Regions from separate parts of the Tindallia californiensis genome, predicted to be linked through region 1. Evidence: a T-box and tRNA genes for the amino acid it is inferred to sense, from the RefSeq annotation. Region 1 holds a T-box; the other holds one or more tRNA genes.
What was found. A T-box is a leader RNA that pairs with one kind of tRNA and senses whether it is charged. The one in region 1 lies ahead of pheS (phenylalanine--tRNA ligase subunit alpha), so its partner is inferred to be a tRNA-Phe.
Positions count from the first base shown of each region.

Region 1 (9,412 bases):
AAGGGTTTTTTCCACATCCCTGTCATCTACATTTCGAAGATACTGATAAAATTCATAAGGAGAAGTTTTATCCGGATCAAGCCAAAGAGCCCCTGATTCCGTTTTCCCCATTTTGATTCCTTCGCTGGTGGTTAGCAACTGAAAGGTTAATGCATATGAACTGCTGCTTTCTACTTTGCGAATCAGTTCATATCCCGCCAGTATATTAGACCATTGATCATCCCCGCCCATTTGTAGCTGGCAGTCATATCTTCGATAAAGCTCTAAAAAGTCATACGCCTGCATAATCATATAATTAAATTCTAAAAAAGTAAGGCCTTGTTCCAGCCTTGCTTTATAGCATTCGGCCGAAAGCATACGGTTGACAGAAAAGTGTCTACCTACTTTTCTCAGAAAATCAACATAGTTTAGATCCATTAACCACTCTGCATTATCAACCAAAACAGCTTTTCCTGGAGAAAAATCAAGAAATTTTTCAAATTGTTCTTTAAACCTTTGAGCATTGTGCTGAATTTGATCTGCTGTAAGCATTTTTCTCATATCTGTTTTTCCGGAAGGATCTCCTACCATAGTGGTTCCTCCACCAAGTAAAACAACCGGTTTATGCCCCGCATTTTGCATATGCATCATTGCCATAATTTGAACATAATGACCAAGATGCAAACTTTCTGCCGTTGCATCAAAGCCTATATAAAAAGTAATAGGGTCTTTTTGCATTCTGGCACGAAGGTCTTCTTCATGAGTAACCTGGGCTATATACCCCCGCTCTTTAAGCACATCAAACACATTAGACATTTCCTTTTTTGCCTCCCTTAGCCACTATCAAATCTGTGTTTTTTTATTTTTCTGTAATTCAGCTACCTGTAACTGGCTTTCATATAGCTGATCTTGCAATTCTTTGATCACTTCGTTTGCTTTCGTTAACTGATCCTCTTTTTCCGTAAGTTTCCCTTGCATCTCCTGTACTTCTTTTTTAGTATCTTCTTCCTTTTTCCTCATCAGGGTAAGTTTGTTTTGCAGTGCTTTACTATGTTCTTTTTCCTGATTTAAGGATTGATTTTTCTGGTGCAACTCCTTTTGAACATGAAGAATATCATCATTTTTCAATGGTGGTTCTTCTTTTGATGTGGCTTTTTCTCTTTCTTTTTTAAGATATAAATCAGCTATATTAATAGACGTTAATACAGCTACCATTGACAGGCTTAGCTGCCGGTTATTTTTAGCTACATCCTGCATTTTTTCATCCACAAAAGTTCCAATCCTGATCAAATATTCTTTCGACTCATTGCCAACGATAGGATACTCCTGTCCATTAATTTTCAGAATAACTCTATTTCTATTATCTGCCAACGACAACCCACCCCTCACCTGAAAACTTTGCTTTTATTGTAGCATATTTTCAATGGTGTCGTACAGAAGATAGTTTCTTTACGGTTTCTATGCTCTTAATTCTGCACCAGTAGATTCTTCTAATACTTTCACCACGTTTTTTATAATTCCATCCACTTCTCCATCTTTCAGTGTTCTTTCCGGATGTCGGAAGGTCATGGTGTAGGCAACGCTTTTCAATCCTTTTCCGATCTGATCCCCCTGGTATATATCGAATAGTTGGAAGGATTCCATCCATTCACCGCCATGTTCCTTCAAAATATCTTCAATCGCTTTTACAGGTATTGTTTCTTCCAACACTAGTGCTAAATCCCTTACGATAGAAGGGTATTTAGGTAAGGCTTTGTATTGTGGAGCAACGGATGCCATATCAAGCAATAAATCAGCATTCAATTCAGCGATATAGCATCTTTCTTTGTCAAGATCATACTGCTGCCCTACTTTGGGGTGGATTTCCCCTAAATTGCCGAGCAGTTTTCCTTTAGCATAAATAGTAGCACACCTGCCAGGATGATAACTTGGATGATTGGTTTCTGCTTCATAGACCACTTCATCGATACCAATCTTTGTCAGTAAGAACTGTACCACACCTTTTAGTGCGAAAAAGTCCTCTTCTTTCCCAAAGCTTCCAATTACAAGCTCTCGAACCTCTAATGGGAGCGCATTTTCTTCTCCCATTTTAGCGTAAAAAACATTTCCTATTTCAAAAAAACGACCTTCGGTTACATTTCGATGAATATTCCTAGCCATTACCTCCATCATATTCGGTACAATGGTGGTTCTCATCACACTTGTTTCATCACCTAACGGATTTAATAATTTCACAAAATCTCTTTTAAAACTGCCTGGCGCTATCCGAATGGCATCCACACTGGAGGGACTTACAAATGAATAGGTTAGAGATTCAAAGCAGCCACAAGAAATTAATGCATTTTTAATCCTTTCTTCCATCTTTTGACGCTCTGATAACCCACCTACCATAATATCCCCTTTCATTAAGGTAGGCTTAATTTTATCAAATCCATAAATTCTTCCTATTTCTTCGATAAAATCAGCTTCTTGCTGTAAATCTTTTCGAAAAGTGGGTACTGTGAGGTTTATTTTATCACCAACCACTTTTGACTGTATTTCTAATTTATTTAGTATTCTTACCATCTCTTCAACAGAAAGATCGGTTCCTAGTAAAGCGTTTACTCGGTCAGGTCGAAGAGTGGTTTTCATTTGCTTAACAGGATTTGGATATTCATCTAATACACCCTTATCAATCACGCCAACATCTAGCTCTTCAATTAACTGGCATGCTCGATTGGATGCAAGAAGACAACCTTCAGGGTCCATGCCTTTTTCAAAGCGAGAAGACGCTTCAGTACGAAGGCCTAAAAGTTGAGACGTTTTTCGAATTCGCTCTTGATTAAAGTTTGCCGATTCCAAGATAATGGTATGAGTATCTTTTGTCACTTCTGACTCTTCACCACCCATAACACCCGCAATTCCTAAAGCTCCTTGCGAATCAGCGATTAAAGTCATTTCCGATGTTAAGTTTCTCTCCACTCCATCTAAAGTCTTAAAAATTTCTCCGTCTTTTGCTTGACGAACAATAATATGCTGATCTTTTATCTTATCAGCATCAAAAGCATGTAAGGGCTGCCCTGTCTCCAGCATGACATAGTTAGTAATATCTACCACATTACTGATAGGCCTTATACCTGCCTGAATAAGACGTTGCTGCATCCATTGTGGCGATGGGCCGATTTTTACATTGCTGATTCTTCTAGCTGTATATCGAGAACATCCTTCTAGATCTTCAATAGCTACTTTACTTTCTTTTTTCCAGTCTACGCCTTCTTCTTTCAAGGTAATTGCCGGAAACTTCGTTTCTGTGTCCAAGGTTGCGGCTGTTTCTCGGGCTAATCCCAACACACTCAAACAGTCAGGTCGGTTAGAAGTAATTTCAAACTCAATAACCTTTTCGGCCACAGGAATCACTTCTGTAAGCATTGCTCCTATTGGTGCTCCTGGATCTAAAATCCATATACCATCCTTGAACTCCTCCGGAATCATATGCTTAGGAATTCCCAATTCATCTGGTGAACACATCATTCCCTGAGAGAGCTCTCCTCTAAAATCAGTTTCTTCAATAACCATTCCATTGGGAAGCTTTGTCCCTTCTACAGCTATGGGAATGAGGTTCCCTTCTTCTACATTTTGAGCGCCCGTCACAATTTGCAGCGATTTATTGCCTGTTGTCACCTGCGCAATAACCAGTTTATCAGCTCGTGGATGAACGTCTATTTTAGTGATTTTTCCTACTATAATTTTATCCAATCCTTCTCCCCACTGCTTAACTTCTTCTACGTTAGATCCGGACATTGTCATTTTATCTGCTAGTTCATCTACGTCAACATTCACATTTACATATTCTTTTAACCAATTTACGGGTACAAGCATTATTCAAATCCTCCTTTGAAGGTAGCCATGTTTTTCTTAAAACTGTTTCAGAAAACGGATGTCATTTTCATATAATAATCGAATGTCGTCAATGCCATATTTTTGCATCGCTATCCGATCAATGCCCATTCCAAAAGCCCATCCGCTATATTTTTCTGGGTCGATTCCACAATTTTTCAATACATTTGGGTGAACCATTCCAGAACCCAGCATTTCAATCCATCCGCTGCCTTTACACATTGGGCAGCCTTTACCCTGGCATTTGAAACAGGTAACATCTACTTCAGCGCTTGGTTCTGTAAAAGGAAAGTAATGGGGACGAAATTTTGTTCGTGTATGCTCTCCAAAGAGATGTTTTGCAAAAATCTCAAGACTTCCCTTTAAATCACCAAGTGTACTTTTTTCATCAATCACTAATCCTTCAAGCTGGTTAAACATTGGCGAATGGGTAGCATCAGGTGTATCGTTCCGAAAACATCGCCCAGGGGAAATAACTCGTATCGGTGGCTTGTTTTGTTTCATGACTCGAACCTGTACCGGAGATGTTTGTGTTCGTAAAATCGTATTTTCATCTATATAAAAGGTGTCCGAAAAATCTCTGGAAGGATGATTTAGCGGAGCATTTAACATATCAAAGTTATTACTGACAGTTTCCACTTCAGGCCCTTCCACCACAGTAAAGCCCATTCCAATAAACACTTCTTTCAATTCATCCAGCGCCTGCGTTAAAGGGTGTCTTGATCCGCGAACCGGTGGATTTCCAGGCATGGTTACGTCGATTGTTTCTTTCGCCAGTCTTTCTTCCATGGCCTCCGCATGGATACGTTCTTTCGTCTCGCTAATGGCTTTTTCAAGAGACTCCCGAACTTCATTGGCAATTTGACCAACGACAGGCCTTTCCTCCTTAGGGAGGCTTCCCATACTTCTCAAAACTTCGGTTAAAGCTCCTTTTTTACCTAAGTACTTTACTCGAATTTCTTCTACTTCTTTTGCTTCTTTTACCTTTTCTAAAACTTGTGCAGCCTCTTGCTGAAGTTGTTCCAGTTTTTCTTTCATGTTGAAATGACTCTCCTTCCTTATTAGAAACTGATCATCAAAAACCAAAAAAACTTTCATCCATCAAGGGACGAAAGCTGCTCCGCGGTACCACCCTAATAGCATCATTTTAATCTATGCCACTTAAAGATGATAACGGGTTCTTCCCGCCGAGTGCCTACTATTGATTCAACACCGGTGCTCCTGAGTGAACTTCCGTTGTAATTCTTCCAGGTGCTCACAGCCTAGGCAACCTTTCTCTGCAGGAAGAAATCTTCAACATACTTTCTCAATCATCGCTTTATATGTCATTTCTAAATCTATAAATTTCTCAACATTATAGCATAGTTTTTGTTTTTCGACAAGAAGAGGACAGATGAAACATTAAAATACTGCCCGCTATTGCCGCATTAACCGATTGCGTTTTTCCAAGCATTGGAATTGTAACCGTCTGATGAACTTCTGTTAATATGTCAGGACAAATTCCTTTTGATTCGTTACCAATAATCAAAGCTATTGGTGCTCGACATTCTACCTGGGTATAGGATATTCCATTCGTCAATGCCGCTCCCAAAATATGATATTCCTTTGCCTCCATGATGCTTAGTATTTCTCCAAATGATGAGGTTTCCACTACTGGTAAAAAAAGCATCGCACCGGTGGCTGACCGAATACATTTTGAACTATATGGATCAGTGCAGCCTGGCATAAGAATAACCGCATCAAAACCAGCTGCGTCGGCTGATCGTATTAACGTCCCCATATTTCCCGGATCTTGGATGGCATCAAGGATCAACACATAAGAACTGTTCTCTAAAACCTGCTTTACTTCATGCACCGGCATGGATACAATGGCAACAATGCCTTGCGGAGTCGATGTGTCCGCAATTTTTTTCATTACAGGTTCTGTCACGTGAAACGCGCTAATCTTTTCATCTTCTAACTCTTGGATCAAGCTTTTCCCATCCGGTGAAGACTTTATTTTTTCGTCATAAAAAACACATTCGATCGATGAAGTGCTTTTCAAGGCATCTTTAATACCATGTGCTCCTTCCAGCAAAAACTGTTGACTTTTTTTTCTATGCTTTCTCAAATGAAGCGTCGTAGCTTTTTTTACCATTATATTCGAAGTGCTTTCAATTGTTTTCTCTTTCATCAGCAACATCCTTGTGATTTTAATAAAAAATGAATATAAAACAAAGCCCAAAGGGTATCGATCCACTTTGGGTTTTTATAATTAAGCGTTTAACTTTTCTTTTGATAATTCTACCAGTTGCGCAAAGCCATTTTTGTCATGAACGGCCATTTCAGAAAGCATTTTACGATTCATTTCTATGCCTGCCAGTTTAAGACCATTCATAAAACGAGAATAGGACATGCCGTTCACTCTAGCCGCCGCATTAATTCTTGTAATCCACAACTTTCTAAAGTCTCGCTTTTTAAGTTTTCTACCTTTATATGCATGGCTTAATGCTTTAATAACCGTTGCATTTGCTGTTTTAAACAACTTGCTTCTGGCTCCACGATACCCTTTTGCTAATTTCAATATTTTTTTATGTTTTTTCTTGGCGTTTACCGCCTTTTTTACTCTGGCCATGATTTTTTTCCTCCTTAGCTAATCTTTTAGATCATTTCTCTGATTTTTTTCAATTCACCTTTAAACACAGTTGCTGATTTTCTTAATTTTCTTTTACGCTTTGCCGATTTTTTTGTCAAAATATGACTTTTAAATGCTTTTGCTCGTTTCAGTAATCCTGATTTTGTTTTTTTGAACCGCTTAGCAGCGCCTCGATGACTTTTCATTTTTGGCATAACATTTCCTCCTTAAATAAGTAATACTCTCTATTGAGCCTTAGGGACAAGAAACATAATTAATTGTCGCCCTTCCATTTTTGCTGCTTTTTCAACAACCGTATGCTCTGCCATCATTTCCTTAAATTCGTCCATTACTTTACGACCCAGTCCTATATTGCTTAACTGACGCCCTCTAAACCGTAACGTAACTTTGACTTTGTCTCCATTTTTAATGAATTTAATGGCTTGATTTGCTTTCACCTGCATATCATGTTCTTCGATATTGGGACTTAACCGAATTTCCTTAATGTTGATTATTTTTTGGTTTTTCTTTGCTTCTTTTTCTTTTTTTGCCTGTTCATACTTGTACTTACCATAGTCCATAATCCGGCATACTGGCGGTTTTGCTTGGGGCGCTACTTTTACCAGGTCTAAACTTTTGTCGTCCGCCATTTTTTGTGCTTCTTTCGTTGAAACTATTCCCATCTGTTCGCCTTCTGAATCAATCAGCCTTACTTCTTTTTCTCTGATTTCCTCATTGATTTGAAGTTCTTTAATCGTAATGGCACCTCCCTGAATACTTTGTGGATAACAGAATTAGAACGAATCACGCATGACCTGTTTTTATGACATGTAAAAGCGGATGGTGAACACCATCCGCTTCATAGACATCAACACATTATACCCCGAAATATAAACCACTTTCGCAGTCATGTCATCTATTGACCCTGTCGAGCTTTGCTGCAGGGTGAGAAACGGATCGTTCTACTTTGTTTATAGACTAGAATTGTACCATTTCTCTATACATAAGTCAAGTACTTTATCAACAGATATTTAATCTTCTAATTCTATTCTTAAATCTTTTGTTTTTATTTTTTCTTTTATCTGGTTCAAGAAATGATCCGGCTTCATCGCACCAATTTCTCCACCATCTCTGATTCTAAGATTTAACGTTTCGTTCTCCAGTTCTCTATCCCCAATAATAAGCATATAAGGCACTTTTTGAAGTTGTGCTTCCCGTACTTTGTAACCTATCTTCTCGTTACGATCATCCAGTTCAACACGAATGCCTTCACTTAGCAGCTGGTCACGCAACTTTTTAGCATATTCCATCTGGTTATCAGAAATAGGCATAATGCGAGCTTGCACCGGCGATAACCAAAGTGGAAATTTGCCAGCAAAATGCTCTATTAAAATACCTATAAAGCGTTCAATACTTCCAAAAATAACTCGATGAATCATGATAGGCCGATGTTTTTCTCCATCAGAACCAATATAATTAAGGTCAAAACGTTGTGGCATCTGAAAGTCCAGTTGGATTGTTCCACATTGCCACGTCCTACCTAAACAGTCCTCCAAGTGAAAGTCAATTTTAGGACCATAAAAAGCACCGTCACCTTCGTTAATTTTATATCCTAACTCACGTTCCTCCAATGCTTCTTTCAAAGCATCAATGGCCATATTCCATTCTTCTTCGGTTCCCATCGATTTTTCTGGCCGTGTTGATAGCTCCACATGAAACTTAAAGCCAAACATATTATATACATGATCGACAAAATCAATCACACCAATGATTTCATCTTTAATCTGTTCTGGTAGCATGAAAATATGAGCATCATCCTGTGTAAAACATCGAACCCTCATCAATCCATGCAAAACCCCTGACATTTCATGACGATGAACCAGTCCCAGTTCACCCATTCGGATAGGAAAGTCTCTATAGCTATACATTTTTCTTTTGTATACTAATACAGCTCCCGGGCAATTCATTGGTTTAACGGCATAATCCATCTCATCGATTTTAGTAAAATACATATTTTCCTGATAGTGCTCCCAATGGCCTGACTGATGCCATAAATCTTCATTAAGAATAATTGGTGTTCTTATCTCATCGTAACCACGCTGTACATGAGCGTGTCTCCAGAAGTTTTCTAATTCATTACGAATGACCATTCCTTTTGGGTGGAAAAAGGGAAATCCCGGTCCTTCTTCTAACAAACTGAAGAGATCCATTTCTTTTCCAATTTTTCGATGATCTCTTTTTTTTGCTTCTTCTATTTTTTCCAGATACTCTGTTAACTCTTTTTTCTTTTCAAAAGCTGTTCCATAAATTCGTTGAAGCATTTTGTTTTTTTCACTGCCTCGCCAGTAGGCACCTGCAACGCTTAATAGTTTAATCGCCTTCACTCGCCCTGTTGATAATACATGTGGTCCTGCGCAAAGATCTGAGAATTCACCTTGCTTATAAAAAGAGATAATTTCATCCTCTGGAAGTTCTTCGATTAGTTCAACCTTATATGCCTCGCCTGCTTTTTTTACATATTCTATCGCTTCATCTCTTGGTAGTTCAAAACGTTCAACGGGCAAGTCTTCCTTTACAATTTTCTGCATTTCTTTTTCAATTTTTTCTAAGTCTTCAGGACCAAAGGTGTGCTCTGTATCAAAATCGTAGTAAAAACCATCTTTGATCGCAGGGCCTATGGCAAGCTTTGTTTCTGGGTACAATCTTTTTACAGCCTGTGCCAAAATATGGGATCCTGTATGTCTCAAAAAGATTTTTCCATTTTCTTCTTCAAATTTCAAAAGATTCAGTTCAACATCTTCTTCCAGTTGATATTGATAATCCACCGGCTCGCCGTTTATTTCTCCACCTATAGCCGCTTTTGCAAGACCTTTACTAATGCTCTCTGCTACTTCTATCACCTTTACTCCTTTAGGATATTCTTTAACCGTTCCGTCTTTCAAC
Region 1 is NZ_FNPV01000001.1:349,465-358,876, forward strand. It holds gene tyrS (tyrosine--tRNA ligase) at 1-795, opposite strand, end outside; gene zapA (cell division protein ZapA) at 823-1,350, opposite strand; gene pheT (phenylalanine--tRNA ligase subunit beta) at 1,438-3,837, opposite strand; gene pheS (phenylalanine--tRNA ligase subunit alpha) at 3,874-4,893, opposite strand; T-box leader at 4,957-5,178, opposite strand; gene BLV55_RS01675 (TrmH family RNA methyltransferase) at 5,210-6,028, opposite strand; gene rplT (50S ribosomal protein L20) at 6,110-6,469, opposite strand; gene rpmI (50S ribosomal protein L35) at 6,496-6,684, opposite strand; gene infC (translation initiation factor IF-3) at 6,715-7,245, opposite strand; gene thrS (threonine--tRNA ligase) at 7,501-9,412, opposite strand, start outside.

Region 2 (9,412 bases), on a different contig from region 1:
GAAAATAATTGAATTGATCCACAATAGGCTGACATTCGTTCCGCTAGTTCAACTACTTTATCATAAGCCCTCTCGCTAGTATATGGGTAACTATGAAAATGAACCGCTTTTAATAAAACTCCTCTTTTCGCAACCATCCATCCAGCAACCGGACTATCAATACCACCAGAAAGCAATAGCATTGCTTGTCCGTTACTCCCTTTCGGTAATCCACCAATCCCTTTTTCTCTATCCGTAAAAATATATGCTTCTTCTTTAACTTCTACATAAATCGTTACATCAGGATGATGAACATCAACTTCTAAATCATCAAATGAATGAAGTAGAAAACCTCCAACTAAGCGACTTAACTCCAAAGACCCTATGGGATAGTTTTTATCCGTTCTCTTTGATTCCACCTTAAAAGTCTTTATTTTCTTTAGGGCTTTTACCTCTTTCATTTCCTGTAATGCGGCAGACTTAATTACTTCAATATCTTTTTCAACCACTGAAGCAATCGATATTAGATCAACTCCAAAAACATGTTTTAACCTTTCAATCATTTTTTGGTGATTGTCATGATTCACCGGAATATATACACGATTATGTTTTTTAAACATTTTGAGTATACCCATTGGTTTTAAGACCCTGTGCAAATCACTCAAAAGTTTATCTTCAAAAAACTTCCGATTCTTTCCTTTTAATACCGTTTCTCCACTACGGATAATAATTTCTTTTCGAACCATTAATTCACCTCTTTACCCATCTTCTAATCTGTTTACAGTGTTTTGCTATTTTATCCGTAAAATAGACTATTTCTTGATCTTCAAGCATTTCATCAAAACTTACTCGAATAATCCCATCTTCCCATTCCGATGGTACATTCATTGCTTTTATCACATGACTTATTTTACTATTACTTGAATTGCATGCCGATCCTGCTGAAAGAAATATTCCATCCGCCTCCAACGAATGTATCAAAACTTCTCCTTTCATCTTCTTAAAGGCTATCATGATAATAGATGGCACCTGACTGGTTGCTGATTCAATGATATGAAAATCATCTACTTTCTTGCTAAGTTCTTTTATGATCTTTTCTCTGATCTCATGTTTTTTACGATTATTCTTTTCCATATTTTGATGACAATTCGATACCGCTTTTTCAAAACCTAGTAATGCCGGAGTGTTTGTCGTCCCAGAACGGTTGTTATTTTCCTGTCCGCCTCCTCGTATCAACGGCAGTAGTTTATCGGGTTTTTTAACCCAAAGCGCCCCTATTCCTCTTGGACCTTTAATTTTATGAGCACTTATGCTATAAGCGTCTACCCATGAAAGAATATTTTTAATTGATATTTTCCCAAATGCTTGCACTCCGTCTACATGTATGAAGGCATCAGGAGCATACTCTTGAATTAATTTTACAGCTTCTTCAATTGGCTGAATAATCCCTGTTTCGTTATTTACATGCATTAAAGAAATAAAAGCAACATGATTTTTTCCTTTTTTTAATAGATTTTCCAAATGATCCAAAGAATACTGTCCAGATTTTTCTACATTTAGTACGCTCAGTTCTTTTGATAGTGACCAAAATTTCATTGGTTCCAGAACTGACTTGTGTTCTATGGATGAAGTTAGAAAACTGTCTGGTTTTTGAAATGCTTTTATCCCTTGACTAAAAATAGCATGATTGTTTGACTCCGTCCCACCAGAAGTAATGATCATTTGATCCATATTGCCCGAAAGGTATTTCGATATTTTTTTCTTCGCTTCTTTACAACGCTTTTCAACTCTACTGCCAAAAGAATGGGCAGAAGAGGGATTCGCATATAGACTCATGTAAGCTTTATTCATTTCTTCCAATACATCTGATGTTATCGGCGAAGTGGCCGCATGATCTAAGTAAATTTGCATCAATTAACTCCTTTTTACTATCATTCTATCTTTAACTTACAGGTTATATCATAACGAAAAAATGTATAAATGTAAAGCAGCTACTGGAGCAGTAGCTGCTTATGAATCGCATCTATTAAATAAACAAGTTCTTCTTTTTCATTTTCTGTTAATGTTTTCAATTGTAATGCATCGTTTGTTTTTTCGAGTATTTTTATCGATTCATTAATATTATTAGATTTGTTCGAGATATAGGCAATATTTTGAACTGTCTTTATCAAAATATCAAAATCGTTGGTTTCTTCGAGGAGACTCCAGTATATATTAAAAGCTTTCTCCAGGTTGTTTTTATCAATGTAGTGTTCACTAAGAAGATCTGCCATTCTTAAGTTTTCTTTCTTTTGTAATGTAGATTCTTGAAGTTTTTGGGCTGCCATTTCAAAAAGACCGGTATCGGCATAGGTTTTGCTAATTTCCATAAAATCAATAATTCCATCAATATATCTTTCAGATAATGAAAGATATTGCTGGATTGCTTCATTAGTCAATTTTTTTTTCTGTTGTAAGGTTAAGGACTCATCCTTTCTTATTAAATAATAGTGAGTGCCTATTTTATTTGAATAACCGGAGTCAACCAGTTCCCATAAGGTTTTTATTGGATCTGTATCATATAAATTACGTTCTTCGTAAGGTATAAATCCTATTATATCAATGTATTCCAATGAAGTAACAGCATCAACAAAGCGCCTGTGTCCTTTTGTATTGTTCAAATCATAGATTTCCGCCACCATAGTAAAGATTGGATAGTTAGGCCTCTGATTTTCTATCATTGGAAGAGGTACCAAATAATCTTCTTTAACATAGCTTAAATCTTCAAATATCTTTTTGGCTAAAGAAGCTGCCTCAGCACGGGTTATAGGCTTTTCAGGTCTAAAAGAACCATCGGGAAATCCTGTAATGATATCCCTAGTAACTAAGTTTTGTATCTGTTTATTTTTAGGATTTTGAAGATCTATATCCCATAATTTTGTAGGTGTCTGCATCTCCTTATTTAAGCTTGGTGTTGTGATGCTGGCACTTATCAAAGCTGCTTCATAACGAGTAATTTCCTTATTTGGCTTTAGCCTAGGTCCAGAAAAAACTTGTTTTAAATCAATTTCATTATGACTCGCCCCTTTCGCTCTCTGATAAAAAGATAGAACATGAGAATATGCCCAGTGCTCAGAGTCAAAATCTATATACCTTATTGAAGCTGATGTAATTTGTGGGTACGGTTCATTAGCTAATAGCAATAACTTATTCAAAATAGAAATAAACTCAGCTCGGGTAATCTGGTTATCCGGCCGAAATGTTCCGTCAGGATATCCTGTAAAAATTGAATAATCAAAGGTTGCCCAAAATATATATTCTTCTCCCCAATGATCTTGCGTGTCATCAAACATTGCAACTACTGTTATGTTAGTGCTCAGAAATATAATTACAGAAATAGCAATCCACTTTACTTTAACCATCTTAACCCTCCGTCATATCCTTAGTTTTTTTATGCTCTTCTTTATAATACCCACCACAGAGGCAAATAGTTTCAGGATCATAGGCATAAATAATATGAAAACCAAAAAACTTTTTAATTTCTATTTTAAGTACTTTGCTACTATACTTCAATTGTTTATGGACATATACTTCTACATCTTTAATGATCAGTTTCTGATATTCCTCTTCTCGTTTTGGTTTTTCACCTTTTACCAAAGGGATATAAGGCGCTGCTCAACAATATTTTCTGGTTTTCTCCTCAACAGTAATTGTCTTTTTCTTTCTTTTTTTCATACTCTGTACTAGTGAGTCTGTTAACTCAATAATCATTCTCTTCATCCTTCCGCATGATATTGAAATATTATATACCCTTTCATTAAAACGATAATACTATCTTGCAAAAGAATTTTTGAATCAATACGCTTTTTCTATAAACGAAATCAATACAGGCCTAAGCCATTTTGACAGAATTCCTATTAATTTTCCAACGCCTAAGGCAGCAATTAATGTTCCTTCTCGTAAACCTTGTACTTGCCCTGTAGCTACCAGAAGTAAAAATGCTGCAACAAGGACGCTGCTACAGTCAAAAATAATTTTCACTTTAGAAAATGGTATTCCTGTCTTTTTTTGTATTGATAAAACCATCCCTTCGGGTGGCTGCGGAACAAGGTTTGCCGTAAGATAAAATATAATGCCGATTGCAATCAACACTAAGCTAATTAAAAGCAAGTAAATTCTCGATAGATAGGTGTCAGGGTATACCGTTATTAGCAACGCATTTGAAAAAGAAACAAAAATACCAAACATGCTTGCAACACCTACTTGCAACAAATTTTTAGGATGAAATTCTTTTCTTAATAGAGCTATTTGAACCATTACATAAAACATAAACACTAATGCCGACATTAATCCCACGTCCTTATCCAAAACAATGCTCATTGCGTATGGAAAGGATGATACGGGCGAAACACCTAGTCCAGATTTAATAGAAAAAGCTACTCCCATTGCCAACAAAAACATACCTACGATATATATAATGACTCTTTTGATCATTGCAAACCACTCCACCAAAAACTCACCCTTTCCATATAAAAATACCAGTACTTCCTTTAGATAACTATTATAACAGATAAGCAATTTGAGACGAAAACAATTTTAATAATTATTATCAATTAATGTTTATATTGCTTTCTTTGTGGTATAATATAAATAGTTGCAAAAGAGCATTACAATTACCTAAAGGAGGAACATCATGAAAGACTACACAAAAATGAATGAGTATTTATCAAATCTGGCAGTTCTGAACATCAAACTGCACAACGTACACTGGAACGTGGTTGGACCACAATTTGTTCAAATTCATGAATATACTGAATCAGTGTATGATGATATGTTTGAAAAGTTTGATGCCGTTGCTGAATTAATGAAAATGCGTGATATTAGCCCGTTAGCTAAAATCTCTGATTATCTTAAACATGCTTCCGTAACCGAGTTAGACAAAGATAAGTTTAGCCGAGATGAAGCTCTTGAAATTGTTCAAAAAGACTTAGAAAAAATGAAAGCTCTTGCAACTGATATTAGAAATGACGCTGACGAAAATGGCGACTTTGAAGTAGTAGCTGAATTTGAGGATCATGTAGCTGGTTACAGCAAAAACTTATGGTTCATCAAATCCATGTTAACAAAATAAGCCTATGCAGGCTTGACCTTATCCTTAAAAGCCCGAATTGCGAATAGCAATTCGGGCTTTTAAAATTGCTTTATCTTTCACGCTTCTTTTTTTTTAGCACTTTTCCAGCATACTTCATAGAAATCTTTTTTTCTTCTATTCCAAATTTCACAACCACAAAATCATTTTTTTTGTGTAAGACAACCCCTTCTCCAAACTGATGATGAAAAACAACTGAACCAGTATCCAGCGATATCTCTCGTTCTGTCACTTTATCATCATAATGCTTTTTAATTGCTTTTAGCAAGGAATTAGCGTATGGTATCTGACATTTTATCTCATCAAGAAAAAACGATTCTTTTTGTTCTTTGTTGATTATTTTAGAAGAGGTTGACATTGTCACCTTTTTTCTTGCTCTTGTCATGGCAACATAGAATAATCTTCTTTCCTCTTCAATTTGATCAATGATACTTTTTTCGCTGATTTGTGCTTCTGCCTTTAAACTTGGTATAATATTTTCTGTTACATCAATAATAAATACATAATCATACTCAAGTCCTTTTGCTGAATGAATAGTGCTTAGGGTTATGTTTTGATGATCCTTAGCCGCTTTAAGCTTACTTATTTCTCCTTCTATTTCATTCAAATAATTGCGCCACTCCAGCGGTTCTTCTATTTTTTCTATTAGTTGATATAGTACGCTTATAATATGATCAGAAGAGGTGATAGAAAGCGAGCCATTACGTTTCAGAAATTCTTCATATCCAATGGATTGCAGAATATGTGTTAAGATGTTTCTCCCCTTCTTTGTTTTCAATTCCTCTAAAGAACTTGCCAATTTATTCAATTTTAATACCTGGTACTCTTCAATATCTGATTCTGTTAAAATAGATTTAATAATATGCCGATTGGGTGATCGTGTGTTAAGCACTTGCTCTAACTGTTCTTTTTTTATATATCCGCATATTCGGTAATAAATTCGTTTAAGTAAATCTTCTTGGTGGGGATTATAAGCATAGTCAATGATATCCAATATGTCTTTAACAATCCAATGCCTAAATACTTTTGTCGCTTGATCCCTTACGCTAAAAGGGATCTCTAACGCTAGTAAACGATGAATCATTGGCAAAGCGGATACGTTTTTTCTGTACAATATCCCTATTGAACAATCTTTGTTCTCTTTTAGCCGATTCGATATTAAATGAATTGTTTTTTCTACTTGCTCCTTTTCATTGCGATAGACTACGATTTCTGGCACTTCACGCTTTTCATTTCGTGTAAAAATATTTTTATGATACCGATGATGATTGTTTTGAATAAAGCCCTTACTTATTCTAATGATTTCTGATCCACAACGAAAATTTTCTTCTATATAATATTTCTTAGACTTACTAAAATGCTCACCAAAACCAAGCATAATAGATGGTGATGAGCCTCGAAAGCTATAAATTGTCTGGTCATCATCTCCAACGCATAAAATATTTTTATCATTGTTCAAAACTAGTTTGATAATTTCCCATTGTACCGGGGATACATCTTGAAACTCATCTAATTGCCAAAAATCGAAACGTCTACTAAAAAATTCACGATACTTTCTATTCTTTAACAGCAGAATATATGTCTTCGTCAATAAATCATTGAAATCTAATAAGTGATTTTTAGCTTTATATTTTTCATAAGTATCATAGATTAATGAAAATTTTTCTATATTCGTATCTAATTTCTCAATTTCTTTTTTTGTCATTAAATGATTTTTTGCATATCCAATAAGGCGATCTATCTCTTCTAATGTATCTTCACTCATAAAATCATTATAATGATAATGATAAACCTTCCTGAGTAAAATATTTTTATGATTTAGTCGTGAGCTTCCTTCGATAAGATGAAATGAACATTGTGTTTGGATCGAATGATGCTTTAATATTTGATAACAAAAAGAATGGATCGTCGAAAAGTGAACTTTTTTTACGGCAGGTATTAGTGGAGCAAATAGTTTGCTAAACCTGTTTTTCATATCGATAGCTGACGCTTTAGAAAAAGTAAGCGTTCCTATTCTTGTTGGATCTACTTTTTTTTCCAGTACTAGATTAGCCGTTCTTGTACATATGCAAGTAGTTTTACCTGCTCCAGCAACTGCTAAGACAAGTGCCGGGCCTGAAAAATGATTGACCACTTCTATTTGCTGGTAGTTTAGATTTATATCGTGTTGTCTTTCCAGCCATTTTAGTACCATGAGGACGCTCCTTATTTTATTTAAAAAATAACCACCTGTTCGCACAATTATGCGAAAAGCTGGTTTTGTGGTGCCCAGACGCGGAATCGAACCACGGACACGAGGATTTTCAGTCCTCTGCTCTACCGACTGAGCTATCTGGGCAAAACTGGTCCGGGTGGAGAGATTCGAACTCCCGGCCCCATGGTCCCAAACCATGTGCGCTACCAAACTGCGCTACACCCGGATGAAATTGGCTATAAGCCATATGGCGGAGAAGGCGGGATTCGAACCCGCGCGCCGCATAAGCGACCTAACGGTTTAGCAAACCGTCCTCTTGAGCCTACTTGAGTACTTCTCCAGTTTGGAGCGGGTGAAGGGAATCGAACCCTCGCGATCAGCTTGGAAGGCTGAAGTTCTACCACTGAACTACACCCGCATGTTGCTTGTGATAAGTAGTAACCACAAGAAACATAATAACAAATTTAATATCATTTGTCAATACATATTATTGAATACTTACACCTGTAAAGTAATGTTTTAATATATCATCATATCGATAACCTGCTTCTGCCATTCCTTTAGCCCCATACTGGCTCATTCCTATACCATGACCAAACCCTTTTCCTTCAAAATAATAGATATCGTTTTTTGTATCATACTCCAACTGAAACCAACTGCTCCTTAATCCAAATACATTCCTGCTTTCCTGTTTTATCAGTTCGCTATGCCCAAGGCTTCCTTCCACCATAAACGAAAGCACTCTTCCATTTGAGGAAATTTCTGCGACATACATGTGTTCTAATTCCCCTATCATGATATTATGATTCTTCAAAAGATCTCGAGCTTCTTCACCAGATATGGTTTTTTCCCAATTAGTATGTGGTGAAGAATACGAGTATTGATCAGAAACACCTCTGACATAAGGTACTGCATTAGTCCAAATATTTTCGCTGTCTTCAGTATGTCCACCACTAGTTGAGTGATAGTATGGAATTGCTAGGTGACCATTGTAGGTTATTATCTGGCCTCTTGTTGCATCAACAGCATGATTTGTACGCTGTTGTTCTGCTTCGTAACCGCCATATACTTGAGAATTAACCGTACTGCACAAGTGAAATCCCAAGCTTTCATATTTATTTAAGCTTGCTACTGCAAATCCTCTAGCAGCAACAGCTTGTGCTTTTAAGGCTTCTTCTGGCCAACTATGAGGCACTTCTCTCGGAACAACACCATAAAGATACTTTTCCATAGGCAATACGTTAATAATAGATAATCTGTTATTATTATCTATTAACGCGGTAACAGCTCCTCTGTATTTTTTTGATCCGATTTTTATAATTGAATTCGTATAATCTTGACCTGCTGATGCAAGATAAATAGGTTCATTTTTATCATATATGATAAAAGGTTGATTTGAAGCTGAAATAGCAATATACTTGTTTGATGGCTCTATTATTTTCCACTTCGTTTCATCTGTATGCCCTAAGTCTTTCACGGCATTTGCAGACTCTGTTTTGCTATGAAAAGGACCCATATAGATGTTCCAACCATCTGTCACTCTAGCGTATACTAAGTTTTCATCCGTATACTTTCTCATTCTTTTCATTTCTTCATTCATCTGATTTAATGATGAAAACGAAGTTTCTAAACCAACATAATAGTATGACTCTTGACTAATTGTAATATTTTTTGCATCATTTAATGTCAATACATCCTTAAAATTGTCATTCGCAAACATGCCCATTTGAAAACCACTATCAGATTCGATACTAATAGATGATACGGCTGTTTCACCAAAATAAAGCCCTATTTTAATATTATGAGGGATCATCGATGGATGATAATTACCCTTTTGCAAAAAGCGTGCATCAGGATCTACTCTTGTTTTCTGTCGCGTAACAGGCGTATTAGTAGATCTTCTTGTTGAATTTTCACTATTTATTTGTTCTATCTCAGCTTTAGCTATTTCTTCATTGCTTTCCTCTGATTTAGCAACTTTTTGATCTGTATCTTCAAGATAAAGTGAAGCCATTCTTGCATCCTGATTCCATTCTATGTTTCCAACCTCTGATAAAGCGTTAAAATATATCACCGTCTGTCCATCAATATTGTAAGATTCAACTTTTTCG
Region 2 is NZ_FNPV01000005.1:2,059-11,470, reverse strand. It holds gene thiI (tRNA uracil 4-sulfurtransferase ThiI) at 1-725, opposite strand, end outside; gene BLV55_RS07580 (cysteine desulfurase family protein) at 730-1,890, opposite strand; gene BLV55_RS07575 (S-layer homology domain-containing protein) at 1,971-3,380, opposite strand; gene BLV55_RS07570 (hypothetical protein) at 3,382-3,615, opposite strand; gene BLV55_RS07565 (YczE/YyaS/YitT family protein) at 3,814-4,452, opposite strand; gene BLV55_RS07560 (Dps family protein) at 4,652-5,089, shown strand; gene BLV55_RS07555 (ATP-dependent helicase) at 5,160-7,301, opposite strand; tRNA gene BLV55_RS07550 (tRNA-Phe) at 7,370-7,445, opposite strand; tRNA gene BLV55_RS07545 (tRNA-Pro) at 7,451-7,527, opposite strand; tRNA gene BLV55_RS07540 (tRNA-Ser) at 7,550-7,641, opposite strand; tRNA gene BLV55_RS07535 (tRNA-Gly) at 7,646-7,719, opposite strand; gene BLV55_RS07530 (SpoIID/LytB domain-containing protein) at 7,789-9,412, opposite strand, start outside.
Region 2: it has a tRNA-Phe gene. The T-box ahead of pheS (phenylalanine--tRNA ligase subunit alpha) is inferred to sense a tRNA for this amino acid. The anticodon was not compared.